Regions from separate parts of the Kocuria rhizophila DC2201 genome, predicted to be linked through region 2. Evidence: predicted binding sites of a transcription regulator. Region 2 holds the regulator's gene; the other holds the start of a gene.

Region 1 (6,192 bases), 590 kb from region 2:
GGGTGGGCACCAGGACGGAGAGGCGCGGTGCGGCGCCGGAACGGGTATCGGTCACGCACGAAAGCTACCGCACGCGGTCCCTGGTGAACAGCACACCGAGGTGCCACCATGGTGGGATGAATTCCACCGCACCGGTCCGCATCGTGGAGGGCCAGGCCGCCAGCGAGCACACCCTGGCGGCCCTGGGCGCGTACTTCAGCGAGCTCGACCACCGCATCGACGGCGGGTTCGACCCCGAGCTCACCGAGGTGACCGGCCCCGAGGACGTCACCCCACCCCACGGGGACTTCTTCCTGATGACCGACCTGATCACGGGCGAGGTGATCGCGTGCGGCGCGGTCCGCAGGATCGACGACGACCGCGTAGAGCTGCGCCGGATCTGGGTGGCGCCGGAGCACCGCGGCCGGGGCCACGCCCGCACCCTGGTCCGGGCGCTCGAGAACAAGGTGCGCTCCTTCGGCGCCAGCACCGCGGTGGTCTCCCTGAACCCCGAGATGACCGAGGGCATCGCAATGTTCCGCAACCGCGGCTACGAACCGGTGGAGTCCTTCCACCGGGACACCACCGCTTCGGTGTTCCTGGGGCGGGTGCTCTAGGGCGGAGGTGGCCCGTGTGGCCGCTCAAGGGCGTGACGTCCGACCCGGGGGTGGCCATAGTGGGACTCGCGAGGAGCACTAGCGCCGAGAAGTAGGCCAGGCAGTCATCCGCACGGTTCGACGAGCCTGGCTCGCGCTTTTAACAGGCGCTTGTAACAGGTCAGGTCAGCTCCACCACGTCAGCCACCAGCGGAGCGGCCAATCCAGTCCAGCGGCCACGCTTCTGGTAGCACCACGCCACGGCATCGGACACCCAGAGCAGTGTCTCTTCGTGCGCCCTGGGAAAGTCGTAGCGCGGTCGGTTCTCGGAGGACTGGAGCGCCTGCCCGATGATCTTCTTGTCGTGGGCATACGAAGACTCGTCCTTTTCCACCCACAAGTGGTCCGCGCCGCTGGCCGCAGCATCTCGCGCGAGGGCCCCCAGACACAGCGGCCTGGCTTCCTTGTCTCTGAGCCCTCGCGCCACGTACACGTTCACCACGGTGTCGAGGGCGGAGAACTCCTTCAGCAGCTTCTTGCGGCGGTCATCGCGTTCATCGGTGAAATGGATCCTCTTCTGACCAGACAGCGCCAAGGACCGAACAGCCTTTCGGGCGCGGTTCACGTCTCCGGCGGCAACCGTGCTTGCCACCACGTAGTAGCCGCCCACTTTGGACTCATCAACAAAGACGTGGGAGTAGAGCTCGTACCGGGCCCTTCGTGAAGCGTACTGCGGGGCGCGACACCGATGACTGCCGAGAAAACCCCTGGTTCGAGCTGAGGGGAGGCGGTCCCGATGCACAGGAACCGGAGTTCACGCTTCGCGTCACCTCAGTCCCGCGCCTCCCGCGTCCTCTTGTCGTTCGCCTTCCCGATGGCCTCCACCAGCTCGTCCTTGGTCATGCCCGAACGGCCCTGGACGTCCAGCTCCTGGGCGATCTCGTAGAGGTGCTCCTTGGAGGCGTTCGCGTCCACGCCGCCGGCGGTGTCCTCCTTGTTGAGCCCACCCTTTTCCGCGCTGGCGTCCGACGGGCCGTTCTCCTCCTTGGGCTCCCAGTGGCCCCCCACCTTCTCGTGGGTGTGCTTCACCGCGGCCCACGCCGTGCGGGCCGCGCGGGACTCCTCCTGGTACTTCTCCTGTGCGGAGTCGTACGCCTGCGCGAACGTGTCCTGCGCCTTCTCGTCGGAGCGGCGCAGCGTGGACGGAATCTCGTCCTGCCGCGCGCGGCCGTTCTTCTTCGCCTTCGGCACGGTGTCCTCCTTCTTGTCGGGGATGTCTCCGGTGCTTCGATTCTAGGAACGACGACGCCGCCCGCCCCACCCTTTCGGGCCCGTCACCTCCCGTGACGGCCGGGCGAGGGTCCGTGGAAGCACCGCCGCTCGCCTTGAGCATAGTCCGCTCAAGATAGGTGCCCGAACCCTTGGCACTCTGCTGGACCGAGTGCTATATTTTTTGTAGTTGAGTCAGTGGGACTCAAGAAACGTGACAGCGCCGGATCCGGACACCAGCGGCCGAGCGCTCCACGGAGGTCACGCACATGGAAGGAATGACTGTCATGGCTACTTTCGATCCGTTCACCGAGGTCCAGAACTTCGCCAACCAGGTCCTCTCCACCCGCAACGGCCTGGAGCAGATGCCCATGGACCTGTTCCGCCGGGGCTCCAACTACTACCTCGCCGCGGACCTCCCGGGCATCGACCCCACCAGCGTGGACGTGGACGTGGACGGCCAGCTGCTGACCATTCGCGCGCAGCGCCGCCTGCCCTCTGCGGAGAAGGACACCAAGTGGATCGTGCGCGAGCGCCGCAACCACTCCTTCGTCCGCCAGCTGAACCTGGGCCAGGGCATCGACACGGAGAACATCACCGCCGCGTACGACAACGGCGTGCTCACCGTGACCATCCCCGTGTCCCCCAAGTCCCAGCCGCGCAAGATCCAGGTGGCCACGGGCCAGAACCAGGACAGCGTGGTGCTGGAGAACGGCCAGCAGGAGCAGAAGACCGAGTCCTCCGAGGACTCGGAGAGCTGAGCGCCCCGGCATCACCCGGGATGCACTGAGTGAGCCACGAGGGCCCGCGGGATCTCCCGCGGGCCCTCGTGCATGCCCGACGGGGATTCCACGCACGGGGCCCCGTAGCGTCCGCCCCACCGCGTGAGGAGCCGCCGACGCGGCGTCGCGATGTCCGGTCCTCCTCCGGGACCGCCCGCGACGGCGCGCGCGGCGTCGCCCGTGGAGTGCGGCGGTGCGCGGTGGTGCGCGGCTCAGCCCGCGAAGAAGAACCGGGTGAGGTGGAAGAACACCGGTGCCGCGAAGATCAGGGAGTCCATCCGGTCCAGGATCCCGCCGTGACCCGGGATGAGGGCGCCGAAGTCCTTGATGCCGCGGTCCCGTTTGAGGCTGCTCATCACGAGCCCGCCCAGGAAGCCCAGCAGGCAGGAGACCAGGGCCAGCACCCCGGCCTGCCACGGGGTGAACGGGGTCAGCCACCACAGCGCGGCGCCCAGGGCCGTGGCGGAGAGGACCCCGCCCACGAAGCCCTCCCACGTCTTGTTGGGACTCACGGTGGGCGCGATCCGGTGCCGGCCCATGGTCTTGCCCCAGAGGTACTGCAGGACGTCCGAGCCCTGCACCACCACCGCGAGGAACAGCAGCAGTGCCCCCGCCTCCACGCCACCAGACCCCACGGCGGAACCGTCCGCCGCGGCCTTGCCGTGATGGATGGCCACGGGCAGCTGCAGCACGGCCGGGAGGTAGCTCAGGGCGTAGACGCACACCATGAGACCCCACTGGCTCAGGGCGGCCCGGTGCAGGAAGGACTCCGTGCGCCCGGACAGCGCGAGCAGCACGGGCAGGAACAGGAACGCGTACACCGGGATGAAGATGGCGAACATCCCGTACCAGTGCTCCCACACGAACCAGAAGTGCAGCGGGGCCAGGACCACCAGGATCCACGTCAGCACCCAGCGGTCCCGCTCCCCGGGCGGCAGCAGGTTGGCGAACTCCCGCAGGGCCAGCAGGGACAGGGCGAGGAACAGCAGCACCACGGCGGTCTCCCCCAGCGCCAGGCTGCCCACGAGCACCGCCACCATGATCCACCACGCGAAGACCCGCTGCCGCACGTTCAGCAGCGTGGCTCGCAGCCCCTCCGACGCCGTGCGCCGGTACATCAGCTCCGCCACGACGGTGGCCAGCACCAGGAACCCCAGCAGTCCGGAGAGGAACCACCACGTGGGCCCGCCCAGCAGTCCGATCACCATAACGGCCTACCCCTTCTCCCGCAGTTCGCGCGCCACGGCCCGCAGCCGGGTGGCCACGGTCAGCGCGCACCCCAGCACCACGAGCACGAGCGTGACCCACAGGACGGTCCCGCGCGGCCACCCCCACCACGGGTCGGTGACGCTCAGCAGGATCCCTGCCATGAGCAGCCACATGCGCCGCTGCTTGGGCAGCACCCCGCCGAACTGCTGCGCGCACCCCGCGCTCACGCCCAGGGTGCGCACGTAAGCGGTGAGCACCGCGAGGCTCCCGGCCAGCCACCCCAGGGCTGCACCGCCCGCCACGGACGACGCCGCCCAGCCGGCCCCCGCGAGCAGCGCCAGGTCCGAGATCCGGTCCGGCACCTCGTTGTAGAGCTCCCCCGTGGGGGTGCGCAGCCCGCCCTCCACGGCGAGCATCCCGTCGAACATGTTGCACAGCAGACGCAGGGGGATGCAGAGCGCGGCGAGGACGAGAGGGAGGGCGCGGGCGGCGTCGTCCGCGTGGACCGAGACCACCAGGCACCCGCAGCCCACCAGGGAGACGAGCACCGAGGCCACCGAGATGTGGTTGGGGCGCAGGCCCGCGCGCTGCAGGGCACCCGCGATGGCGGTGGCCCACCCGGCGGAACGCTGCGGGATGGGCCTGCGCAGGGGATCGGTGGTGGCCATGCGGCGTCTCCTCGGGCCGTGGGGACTGTGGATCTGCGCCAACAGTGGCATACCCGCTGGCCCGTGGTGGTTGGATGTCCACAACCGCGCCACCTCGATCCCACCGGGAGACCACCGTGCACAGCAGCACCTTTGAAGAGCCCGCACCACCTTGGCCCTCGCGCCAGGCACGGCTGACCTGCGGAGACGGGCCGCGCGCCGTCCCGGGAGCCGCCGTGACGCACCGTGCGCGCCCCCGGAGCGGAGGAGCACGGTGAGCGCGCTGCGTGACCACGCCGTGGCCGGGCTGTGGGGGTTCGCCGAGGCCACTGCGTTCTTCGTGGTCCCGGACGTGTGGCTCTCCGCGGTCGCCCTCCGGAACCTGCCCCGCGGGCTCACGGGCGCGGCGTCGGCCACGGCGGGCGCGCTGGTGGGCGGCGCCGTGGTGCACCGCTGGGGCGCGCGTGCCACCGGGGACGACTCGGCCAGGATGCTCGCCCGGATCCCCGCGGTCTCCCCCGCCATGGTCGAGCGCGTGGAGCGGGAGATGGCCGCGCGGGGGTTCACGGCCGTGCTCCTGGGCCCGCTGCGGGGCACCCCCTACAAGCTCTACGCCCGCACCGCCGGACTGCGCGGAGACCCGCTGCCCCGGTTCCTCGCGTGGTCCGTGCCCGCGCGGACCCCGCGCTTCGTGGTGGTCACCGCTGCGGTCGGCGGGATCTCCGCCCTGCACGGCCGGCTCTGGCCGCACGCTCCCGAGCGGGTGCGGTGGGCGATCTTCGGCACCGGGTGGACCGCGTTCTACGCGTGGTACTTCCGCACGGTGGGCAGGGACTGAGAACGGGCCCCGGACACCGACCGCAACGGTCGGCACCCGGGGCCCGTCGAGCCGGCGCGAGGGACGCTCAGCGGCCCATCCAGCGCACCACGCGGTCGAGGTCCTCGGTGGCGCGCTCGGACCACACCATCAGCGCGTACACGTGGGGCCCGCCCTCGCACACCACGGTGGTGGTGTCCACGCCTGCGCGGACCAGGTCCGTGACGAACTCCATGGTGTCCGGGTAGAGCATGTCCCGGTCCCCCTGCAGCACGAACGTGCGCGGCAGCCCGTGGACGTCCCCGAACGCGGGGCTCACCGCGGGATCCGTGACCTCACGGGTGCCGGCCCACCAGCGGGCCGCGGCGCGCGGGCCCTCGGTGTCCAGCATGTGGTCCACGGAGCGGTACTGCTCGATCTCCGGGTTGCTCACGGTCGCGTCCACCCACGGGGAGATCAGGATCAGCCCGGCAGGCGCACCCATCCCCGCATCGCGCAGCCGCATGGCCTGAGCGACCGCCAGGCCGCCACCGGCCGAGTCGCCGGAGAGGAACACCCGCGACCCGAGGCCGTGCGCCAGGTCCCACACGCCGTCGGCCAGGGCCAGCGCCTCGTCCACCGTGTGGTCCGGGGCGAGCCCGTAGCCCGGCACCACCACGGTGGCCCCGGTGCGCTGGATCAGCGCGTCGATCCACCGCCAGTGCGTGGTGGTCACGGGGTGCACGTACGCGCCGCCGTGCCAGTGGACCACCACGGGGGCATCCGCGAGCGGGGTCCGTGGCCGGGCGACGACCACCGGCCGTCCGGCCACCATGACCTTCTGGAACTCCACGCGCCTGTGCATGGACCGGTGCGGTGCGGCCTCCTCACGGGGCCGGGCGAGGGAGGCCAGC
Region 2 (6,192 bases):
GGTGCTGGGGCCGGTGCCGCCGGTGCCGAGGGCGCCCAGGCCAAGGAGGACGACGACATCGTCGACGCCGAGGTCGTGGACGACGACAACGACGGGAAGAAGTGAGCATGAGCGATTCCGAGAACACCCAGGGCCACGGCCAGTCCGTGCCGGAGGATCCGGAACAGCCCGCTCGCACCGGTCAGGACGGCACCGAGGGACAGGAGGGGCTCACCGTGGACGACATCCTCGGCACCCCCCAGTCCCAGGAGGCCGGGTCCGCGGACGCGGCGTCGTCGTCCGGCGACGCCGCCCCGGCGGGCGGCTCCGAGGCCCAGAAGCTGGCCGACGAGCGGCTCGAGGACCTGCGGCGGCTGCAGGCGGAGTTCGTGAACTTCAAGAACCGCACGGCGCGGGAGAAGGACCAGCTGCGGGACTTCGTCTCGGGTGAGCTGATCTCCGCGCTGCTGCCGGTGCTGGACGACGTCGACGCCGCCCGCAAGGCGGGCGACCTCACGGACGGCCCGTTCGCGGCGATCGCCACCAAGCTCGAGGACGCCCTGGGCAAGAAGGGACTCACCCGCATCGGTGAGGTGGGGGAGAGCTTCGACCCCAACGTCCACGAAGCCGTGATGCAGCAGCCCACCGACGAGGTGGAGCCGGACCACGTGTCCATGGTGCTGCGTTCGGGCTTCAAGGTGGGCAACCGGGTGGTCCGGGCGGCCCAGGTGGCCGTGGCGGCGCAGCCGTAGCGCACACCAACACCTCGGGGCGGGTCCACATGACGGGACCCGCCCCGAGTCCTACTGAGGAAGATTTCACAGGAAGGAGGCGTCATGGCCAGTCAGGACTGGATCGACAAGGATTTCTACAGCGTCCTGGGCGTCTCCAAGGACGCATCCCCGGAAGACGTCAAGAAGGCGTACCGCAAACTGGCCCGCAAGTACCACCCGGACCAGAATCCGGGGGACGCGGCTGCGGAGAAGAAGTTCAAGGACATCACCGAGGCGAACTCCGTGCTCTCCGACCCGGAGGAGCGTGAGCAGTACGACGCCATCCGGGCCATGGGCTCGGGTGCGCGCTTCACGGCCGGCGGGCCCGCGGGAGCGGGCGGCACCGGCGGCGCGGGCTTCGAGGACATCTTCGGGGACCTGTTCAACGGCGGTGGCGGCGGCCGCAGGCGCTACACCACGTCCAGCGGCGGCGGCGGGTTCGAGGACCTGTTCGCGCAGTTCGGCGGTGCCCAGGGCGGGGACACCCGTTTCAGCACTGGTGGCGGCTTCGGCGGCCAGGGTGGGTTCGGCGGCTATCAGGCCCCGCCCACCAAGGGCGAGGACATTCACACGACCACCACCATTCCGCTGCGCTCCGCGTACCACGGCACCACCGTGAAGCTGCGCCGGGGCAACGGGCAGACCACCACGGTGCGCGTGCCCAAGGGCGTGAAGGACGGCCAACGGCTCAAGATCGCCGGCAAGGGCCACACCGGCCCGGGCGGCAACGGGGACCTGTTCGTGACCGTCAAGGTCAAGGAGCACCCGTTCTTCACCCGGGAGGGCCAGGACGTCCACGTCACGGTCCCGGTGACCGTGAGTGAGGCCGGTCTGGGGGCCACCGTGCAGGTGCCCACCCTGGACGGGGGCCACGTGAGCGTGAAGGTTCCCGCGGGGACATCGTCCGGGCGCCGGATGCGCGTCAGGGGCAAGGGCTTCACCACGGGATCCAGCACGGGCAACATGATCGTCACCGTGCAGATCCAGCTGCCCGCCGACCTCGACGACGCCGCCAAGGAGGCCCTGCGCACGTTCGCCGAGGCCACGGGGGACTTTGATCCCCGTGCGTCCTTGACCGAGGAGGCCGCGGTCTGAGATGTCCATCGACTTCGCCCAGCCCGTCTTCGTGATCTCAGTCGCGGCCGAGCTCGCGGACATGCACCCGCAGACGCTGCGCCAGTACGACCGCCTGGGCCTGGTGACCCCGTCCCGGGCCTCCGGGCGGGCGCGCCGCTACTCCCAGATGGACGTGCAGAAGCTGCGCCAGATCCAGGAGCTCTCCCAGGATGGGGTGTCCCTGGAGGGCATCAAGCGGATCATGCAGCTGGAGAACCAGGTACAGGCGCTGCAGTCCCGGGTCACGGAACTCTCCGAGGAGCTGGAGCAGGAGCGGGAGGCCCGGCGCGAGCGGGACATGATCTTCACGGCGGGTTCCGAAGGGGACGTCGTGAGGATCGCCCGCGGCTCGCTTCGGGCGCCGCGCAAGGTCTCGCAGGCGCTCATGCTCTACCGCCCGGCCCGGCCGGAGCACGGTGGCCGCGACACCGGCGCCGCCGATGCCCCGACCGCACGCGGGATGAAGCGCGGCCGTAGCGCGTCCTGAGCGCACCTCGGCATGCAGGGACCCCGCACCACCTCGTGGTGCGGGGTCCCTGCGCATCTGCCCACTCCGTGGCGTCCAGAACGGGGGGGCGCGGGGTCACATCCGTGGTCTCAGCGACCGAACTGCTCAGCGACCGAACTGCCCCGGCCGGGATCCCTGTGGCCGCAGGGTCAGCGATGCCGGTAGGTCAGATCCCGGGGCACGCGGCCGGCCTCCGTGGCCTTGCGCTCGAAGCTCGTGAGGACCCGCCCGTCCCAGCGCGGTGCCCACCCCGTCTCGGGGTGCTCGTCGTCGGCCACGGGCCCGGGGTGGAGGTTCTCGAAGTCGGCGTCCGCGGCGTCGAGCACCTCGCGCATCACCACGGCGTACTCCTGCCAGTCCGTGGCCAGGCGCCACAGCCCGCCCGGCTCGAGTACGCGCGCGGCGAGCTCGGCGAAGCGGGGGGAGACCAGGCGGCGCTTGTGGTGGCGGGTCTTGTGCCACGGATCGGGGAAGAACACCCACAGCTCGCGCACGGATGCCGGTTCGAGCATGTGCTCGAGCACCTCGGGGGCATTGGCCTGGGCGACCCGCACGTTCTCCACCCCGGCCTGCGCGGCCTTCATGAGCAGGTCCGCGATCCCGGGCTTGTAGACCTCCACCGCGAGGTGGTCCAGCTCGGGGTGCGCGGCGGCGTGCGCCACGATCGCCTCGCCCAGCCCGGAGCCGATCTCCACCACGAGCGGCGCGGTGCGGCCGAACACGGCCTCCCGGTCCAGGTGGTAGGAGGGGTCCACGGAGGTGTCAGTGCGCACGCGGGGGATCTCCAGGACCCACTGCCCGGCATGCTCTTCCCACGCCTTCTGCCGCTTGGGGGAGAGCCGGTCCCCGCGGCGCACGAACGAGAACGGCTGCCGGTGGAACGCCGCGGGGGTCGCCCCGGGGCCGTCGGTGCCGGGCTCGCCACCCACCGCGTCCCCGGACGACGACGCCGCCGCGCCGCCCCCGCCGTCCCGCGGTGCGGCGGCCCGCTCGCCGTGCTCGGCGTCCGAGTGCTGGGCGGTGGTCGCCGGCGCGGTGGCCGGGGTGCCCGGGGCGGACGAGTCCGGCAGGGCGGCGTCGTCCCCGGAGGGGAGGGCGGAGGACTGGGTGCGATCGCTGGATTCCATCGTGGAACATCCTAGGCGGGCCGTCACGGGAGGTCACGGCGCGGCGGGCGGACCCTACGATTGAGGCCCACCCGCCGCCCGCGCCGCGCAGGAGACTCGCATGCCCCAGGACCACGAGCCGCCCGAGTCCCCGCCCGGCGACCCCCGGAAGCGCGATCCCGACGAGCGGGACGCCCGGGAGCGGGACTCCGACGAGCGGGACCCCCACGAGCGCGACCCCCGGAAGGGGGATCCCGACGAGCAGGGCCCCGCGATGCAGGATCCCGGGCCGCGCGATCTGCTGCGCAGCCGGCTGGGGCTGCGGCCGCGGGGGGACGCGGTGGTGCTCGTGGGATCCCTGGGCGTGCTCTCCGCCGTGAGTCCCATGGCCACGGACATGTACCTGGCCTCCATGCCGGAGATGGCGCAGTGGTTCGGCGCCCCGGCCAGCGTGATCCAGCTGAGCCTGACCGCCTACATGGTCGGGATGGCCCTCGGGCAGTTCCTGCTGGGGCCGCTCTCGGACGTCCTCGGGCGCCGTCGGCTGGTGCTCGGGGGAAACCTGGTGTTCCTCTTGAGCTCCGCGGCGATCATCGTGGCCCCGCACATCGGGCTCGTGCTTGGGCTGCGGCTGCTGCAGGGCGCCGCCGGGGCCGCCGGGGTGGTGATCGCGCGCGCCGTGGTCTCGGACATCGCCCGCGGGCACCGGGCCGCGCAGCTGTACTCCGTGCTGTCCCTCATCACGTCCCTCGCGCCCGTGGTGGCACCGCTCGCGGGCGGGGTGATCGCCACCGTGGCGGACTGGCGCACGGCGTTCGCGGTGCTCACCGTCTTCGGCGCCGTGATGCTCGGGTGCTCGCTGCTCGTGATCCCCGAGACCCTGCCGCCCGAGGCCCGCTCGCGGGGCGGCATCGGGCGCATCCTCCGCAACGCCCGCGCGGTGCTCGGGGACCGGCGGTTCACGCTGCACGCCCTGAGCTTCGCGTTCGCGTTCGGGGCCCTGTTCTCCTACATCTCCGCGTCCCCGTTCGTGATCCAGGACGTGCTGGGCTTCAGCGCGCTCGGGTACTCGGTGGTCTTCGCGCTCAACGCGTGCGGGTCGATCGCCACCGGCGTGGTCAACACCCGGATCGTGGGCTCCCGTGCGCCGGAGTCGCTGCTGCTGGCCGGGGTCACGGGGCTCGCCGCGACCTCCGTGCTCAACCTCGTGCTCGCGCTGCTGGGTGTGGTGGGCCCCGCCACGCTCGTGCTGATCTTCCTCTCCCAGTCCTGCATGGGTTTCGTGCTCGGCAACGCGGTGGCCCTCGCCCAGCGACGCGCCCAGGCCCGAGGCCTCGCCGGGACCGGCGCCGCGGTGGTGGGCACCGCGCAGTTCGTGATGGCCGGGGTGGTCACCCCGCTCACCGGACTGGCGGGCGAGTCCACCGCCGTGCCCATGCTCGCGTGCATGGCCTCGTGCGCGGTGGTCTCCGTGGCCCTCGTGCTCGCCGCGCGCCGCTAGCGCACGACGCCGCCCGCGCCCCCAGCGCGCTCCCGCACCCCGGCGCGCGCTCGGGCGGCGGGCCCCTCGGCCGCGGCGCCGCAGGGACCCGTACCCGGCGGGTCGAGCGTGCAGGGGTCTCGTCATCCCCTCGTGCACGGGTGCTCCGGCACCCCGGTGACCCGGCACCCGGGTGCGCAGGGCACCGGGGCGGCCGCGCGGCGTCGTCGTGCCCGAGGACCGGCGGGGCTGGCAACACCGCCGCGCCACGCGGCGGATGGGCCGGGAGCCGCGGCGCCGATGTGGTTCACTGTGCCAAACGGTGACGTGATTCACAGTTGATCCACGGCTTCGCGCCTCCAGCACGAACGAGAGACACTTCCATGCTCGATGCGATCCAGAACCTCCTCGACGCCGTGGACGGCGTCGTCTGGGGGCCCTTCATCCTCATGCCGCTGCTGCTCGGCACCGGCATCTACCTCACCGCCCGACTCGCCGGGCTGCAGGTCACCAAGCTGATCCCCGCGCTGCGGCTCGCGCTGTTCGAGCGCAAGGACAAGGACGCCCCCGGCGGGGACGTCTCCCAGTTCCAGGCCCTGACCACCGCGCTCGCCGCGACCGTGGGCACCGGCAACATCGTGGGCGTGGCCACCGCCATCTCCGTGGGCGGGCCCGGCGCCCTGTTCTGGATGTGGGTCACCGGCATCCTCGGCATGGCCTCCAAGTACTCGGAGGCGTTCCTGGGCGTGCGCTTCCGCGCGCGGGACGCCAAGGGCGAGATCTCGGGCGGCCCGCAGTACTACCTGTTCCGCGGCATCCCCAACGGCTTCGGCAAGTTCCTGTCCCTGTTCTTCGCCGTGGCTGCCGTGCTGGCCTCGTTCGGCATCGGGAACATGACCCAGGGCAACTCCATCTCCGCCAACGTGGAGTCCTCGTTCGGCGTGCCCGTGTGGGTCACCGGCCTGGTGCTCGCCGTGCTGACCCTGCTGGTGCTCGTGGGCGGCATCAAGTCCATCGGCAAGGTCACCTCCGCGCTCGTGCCCGTGATGATCATCTTCTACGTGCTCGGCGCGCTGTTCATCCTGGTGGTCAACCTCGACGCCGTCCCGGCGGCCTTCGCCACCATCTTCACCACCGCGTTCACCGGCCACGCGGCCGTGGGCGGCTTCGCGGGCTCGGCCATCATCATCGTGGTGCAGATGGGTGTGGCCCGCGGGATCTTCTCCAACG

The links. The regulator HspR, encoded in region 2, represses chaperone genes until heat shock. The targets are predictions, from matches to a motif close to AAGTTGAGTCNNNNNGACTCAACTT.
Region 1: KRH_RS10995 (Hsp20/alpha crystallin family protein) is a predicted target of HspR. The motif match lies at 2,032-2,056, and genes of this name have one in related genera.

The regions. Positions count from the first base shown of each region.
Region 1 is NC_010617.1:2,547,731-2,553,922, forward strand. It holds gene KRH_RS10975 (1-phosphofructokinase family hexose kinase) at 1-55, opposite strand, end outside; gene KRH_RS10980 (GNAT family N-acetyltransferase) at 117-596, shown strand; gene KRH_RS10985 (hypothetical protein) at 757-1,245, opposite strand; gene KRH_RS10990 (ChaB family protein) at 1,407-1,826, opposite strand; gene KRH_RS10995 (Hsp20/alpha crystallin family protein) at 2,132-2,605, shown strand; gene KRH_RS11000 (phosphatidate cytidylyltransferase) at 2,839-3,834, opposite strand; gene KRH_RS11005 (CDP-alcohol phosphatidyltransferase family protein) at 3,841-4,503, opposite strand; gene KRH_RS11010 (hypothetical protein) at 4,757-5,320, shown strand; gene KRH_RS11015 (MMPL family transporter) at 5,388-6,192, opposite strand, start outside.
Region 2 is NC_010617.1:438,245-444,436, forward strand. It holds gene dnaK (molecular chaperone DnaK) at 1-105, shown strand, start outside; gene KRH_RS01925 (nucleotide exchange factor GrpE) at 102-731, shown strand; gene KRH_RS01930 (DnaJ C-terminal domain-containing protein) at 816-1,847, shown strand; gene KRH_RS01935 (heat shock protein transcriptional repressor HspR) at 1,849-2,355, shown strand; gene trmB (tRNA (guanosine(46)-N7)-methyltransferase TrmB) at 2,526-3,503, opposite strand; gene KRH_RS01945 (multidrug effflux MFS transporter) at 3,604-4,983, shown strand; gene KRH_RS01950 (alanine/glycine:cation symporter family protein) at 5,346-6,192, shown strand, end outside.